One region of the Priestia sp. VA7 genome, then DNA from elsewhere that is predicted to be linked to it. Evidence: a T-box and tRNA genes for the amino acid it is inferred to sense, from the RefSeq annotation. Region 1 holds a T-box; the other holds one or more tRNA genes.
What was found. A T-box is a leader RNA that pairs with one kind of tRNA and senses whether it is charged. The one in region 1 lies ahead of thrS (threonine--tRNA ligase), so its partner is inferred to be a tRNA-Thr.
Positions count from the first base shown of each region.

Region 2: it encodes a tRNA-Thr, which carries the amino acid that the T-box ahead of thrS (threonine--tRNA ligase) is inferred to sense. The anticodon was not compared.

Region 1 is NZ_JBVQPN010000010.1:34,249-36,455, reverse strand. It holds gene AC0C45_RS26525 (4'-phosphopantetheinyl transferase family protein) at 1-606, shown strand, start outside; T-box leader at 721-958, shown strand; gene thrS (threonine--tRNA ligase) at 1,013-2,207, shown strand, end outside.
Region 2 is NZ_JBVQPN010000001.1:965,804-968,010, reverse strand. It holds gene AC0C45_RS05030 (ABC transporter permease/substrate-binding protein) at 1-5, opposite strand, end outside; gene AC0C45_RS05025 (ABC transporter ATP-binding protein) at 5-955, opposite strand; tRNA gene AC0C45_RS05020 (tRNA-Thr) at 1,209-1,281, opposite strand; gene AC0C45_RS05015 (aromatic ring-hydroxylating oxygenase subunit alpha) at 1,492-2,207, shown strand, end outside.

The DNA.
Region 1 (2,207 bases):
TATGTTAATTTGGAGGATAGTTATCGATCTTTAACTGGAGATTTATTAATGAGATTTATATTTTCCAAAGAGTTATTCCTGAAAAATGAAGACATTAAATATATTTATAATCAATATGGAAAACCTTTTTTGGAAAATGATAAGACATTTTTTTTCAATATATCGCACTCAGGAAGGTGGGTGGTATGTGCATATGGGAGGTGCTCTATAGGTATAGACATTGAGAAAATAAACTCTATAGATTTAAATTTATTCTCAACTTTTTTATCGTTGAAAGAACTAAAAAATTTAAAATCCGTAAAACCAGAACATCAAACCAATTACTTTTATAGCCTTTGGACTTTGAAAGAAAGTTATACAAAGGCATTAGGAACAGGACTTACTATTCCTTTGCAACAATATAGTATTAATAACATAACATCTGGAGATATCAAGATAGAGAAAGATGGCATTATACAACCTTATTTCTTTAGGCAATATGACTCTTTAGACAATTACAAACTATCTGTTTGTGCAAAGGATAATTATCTTCCCAAAAAAATTTGTATACTTGAATTTGAAGAAATAATTAAAACCCATACTTGTAGCTCTATCAAGTTGAAATAAAAAGCAAATTTAATCCAAATATGTATATTATCAATAATAAAATAAGCGAATTATTAACATTTTTTACTTGAAAATCCATAAATGATATTGTATATTTTATAAATGATTTAATTATTTACTGCTACGAAGAGGACATGGGTTATTATTTATGTTTCACAGAGAGGGAAGGGTAGCTGAAAACTTCCTAATTCTAGATGGTAACTTACCACCTCAGAGCTTTATTGGTGAACTTTCAATTTTTAGTAATCAATAACGTTTGCTACGTTATAGCATCAAAGCCATTAATAAGTATTTATTTTGTTAATGGAAATTTGGGTGGTACCACGGGTCTTAAAGCATACTCGTCCCTTTCTTAGGGATAAGTATGCTTTTTTTTCGTAAATTTGTTTAAATAGGAGAGATTAACATGAGTAAAGAATCAATTATTATTCGTTTTTTAGATGGGAACGAGAAAGAATTCTCAAAGGGAATTACATTAAGAGAAATTGCAGAGTCTATCAGTTCTAGCTTAAAAAAGAAGGCTATCGCAGGTAGAGTAAATGAAGATTTGTATGATTTACATAGAGGCATTGAAAATGATGCAACAATTGAAATTTTCACTCTAGATTCTGTTGAAGGTCTAGATATTATGAGACACACAACTGCTCACATACTAGCTCAAGCAGTAAAAAGAATTTATAAGAAAGTTCAATTAGGTGTAGGACCTGTAATTGAAGACGGCTTTTATTATGATATGGATCTTCCTGAATCAATTACTTCAAGTGATTTAGAACGCATTGAAAATGAAATGAGAAAAATTATTAAAGAGAATCATAAAATTGAACGCATTGAGGTAACACGTGAGCAAGCTAAAGAAATTTTCACTGAAATGAACGATACATTGAAATTGGAACTGTTAAATGATATTCCTGCAGATGAACCGGTTACAATTTATAAACAGGGTGAATTTTTAGATTTATGTCGTGGGCCACATTTACCTTCTACTGGACTTGTCAAATCATTTAAGTTAATGAAGGTCTCAGGAGCTTATTGGAGAGGTAATAGTGATAACCAAATGCTTCAGCGAGTATACGGAGTAGCTTTCTCTGCACAGAAACAATTAAATGAATATTTAACTTTCTTGGAGGAGGCTGCAAAACGCGATCACCGTAAGCTAGGAAATGAATTAGAATTGTTTATGTTCTCTGAAGAAGCTCCAGGTATGCCATTCTACTTAGCAAAAGGACAAATTGTAAAAAATGAATTAGAAAAGTTTTTAAGAAGCGTGCAAGACAAACATAATTATGAAGAAGTACGAACTCCTTTCATGATGAACCAAGAACTTTGGGAAAAATCAGGGCACTGGGATCATTATAAAGACAATATGTATTTCTCAGAAGTAGATAATGCTAAATTTGCATTGAAACCAATGAACTGTCCTGGCCACATGCTAATCTTCAAAAATAAATTACATTCTTACCGTGATTTACCAATTAGAATGGGTGAGTTTGGCCAAGTGCATCGTCATGAATTTAGTGGTGCATTGAATGGATTACTAAGAGTACGTACCTTCTGTCAAGATGATGCTCATATTTTTGTGACTCCTGATCAAATTGAAAGTG
Region 2 (2,207 bases), on a different contig from region 1:
TTCATTACAGCGTTCCTCCTTCTTTCGTTTTATCAGAAAGAAACGCTAATAGAGTTTTGCGCGTTACGACGCCAATTCGTTTGCTCCCTTTTTTTACGGCTATTGCTTCATGGTCGTAAAGGGCGTCCATGGCCTGCTGAACAGTGGCGGTTGAAGCTAGCTCTTCAGTAGGTTCTACGTCCGGCTGTTCACTTTCTTTGACAAACATATCCAATGTCTCAAATAAAGCATTCCCTTGATTTCCAATAAATGTTTTTACAAATTCATTTTTAGGCTTTTGAATGAATTCCTCCGGGGTTCCAACTTGAACAATTTCCCCGTCTTTCATCAGGCAGATACGATCTCCAAGCGTCATCGCTTCGCTCATATCGTGCGTAACAAACACAAATGTTTTTTTGATTTTTTCTTTTAAGCTAATAACATCTTGCTGAAGCTGTTCGCGGCTTAACGGATCGAGGGCACTAAAGGGTTCGTCCATTAAAATAACGGGGGGATCAGCTGCGAGGGCACGTGCTACACCTACACGTTGCTGCTGGCCACCTGAGAGCTCAGACGGCTTTCGGTTTCGATACTGCTTTGGGTCTAGTCCTACCAAAGTAAGCAGTTCATCAATGCGCGTTTTGATTTTATTTTTCTTCCAATGCTTCATCTCGGGTACAATGGCTATATTTTCAGCAATGGTCATATGAGGAAAAAGAGCAATCTGCTGCAGGACATAACCAATGTTCCAGCGTAGCTTATGTATGTTGTGGTCCGATACGAGCTTATCTTTTATGTATAGTTCTCCTTCGGTAATATCATGAAGACGGTTAATCATTTTTAAGGTGGTTGTTTTCCCACACCCACTCGGACCAATTAAAACGAAAAACTCTCCTTCTTTAATTTCTAGATTAATATTTTTCACGGCGGTCGTACCGTCTGGATATTGCTTTGACACATTCTTAAACGTAATCAAATTATCGTTCACCCTCCCTGTTGAAATTTAATCCCTAGTTTCGTGTACCCAATATTCAGAGGCAATAAACATTCTTTTAAGAATATTTCTAAATATGATTCATAAGACCTAGGGGAAAAGATACGCATATTTTCTCATAACCTCCTAATAAGGCTATCAAACTGTTAAAGTTTTCACAAGGCGGGAAAGAATAATTTTAAAGCCGACACAAATAAAAAAACCTTCTTTCAACAAGAAAGAAGGTTTTTTAGTATGCTAGCGACAGGGATCGAACCTGCGACCTCTTGCTTACCATGCAAGTGCTCTACCTACTGAGCTACACCAGCGTCTTGGAAAATTATATCACGTTTAAATTCATTTAGGAAGCGCTTTTTTAAATTTTTTTATTGGTATATTCTCTAATTTGCTTCTTCTGAAATCCGCACTTTCTACAAAGTTCCATATTTTATGTTAGAACTCCTTACATAAATTGTGTGAATTTTCTTTTTTTATATTACCCTTAGTAAAAGAGCTTACAAAAGAAGGGAAGAAAATAGATGGAACAACAACCAACCATGACCAAATCAAAAACGGCAACTCCCTACCCAAGAGACTGCACGTTCAGCCTGGAAGATTGGACGACACTCGCTAAGTATTGGTACCCCGTCGCACGCTGCAGTGATGTAACAGAGAAACCAACGTCCGTAAAACTGCTAGATGTAAATCTAGTTCTATACCGTACCACACACAAAGTAGTAGCGGCTCGTGATTTATGCGTTCACCGAGGCACCCCCCTTAGTATGGGCTGGGTGGAAGATGATGAAATTGTCTGTCCTTACCACGGCTTCCGCTATGCAACGGACGGCGCATGCACGTCGATTCCAGCTCACCCTGATGCCAACATTTCTCCCCGCCTGTGTATGGCTGTCTATCCAGTTATTGAACGATTTGGATTAGTGTGGACTTCCCTGACAGGTGAACAAGATAACCTGCCTTACTTCGATGCGTGGGAGGCCCCTGATTTTCAGCAAATTGTTTGTCCCAGCTTTGATATCATGGGTTCGGCTGGTCGTCAAATGGAAGGCTTTTTAGACGTAGCTCATTTTGCTTGGGTGCACACGGACACATTTGGTGATCGAAACAACGCCTTTGTGCCTAAATATAAAGTAAGCGATACAGATTATGGGCTTCATGTAGAATATACGAGCACCGTGAGCAATTATTCCAAAGAACAGCAGCATTTAAATCCACCTGATTTTAAATGGCTTCGCGT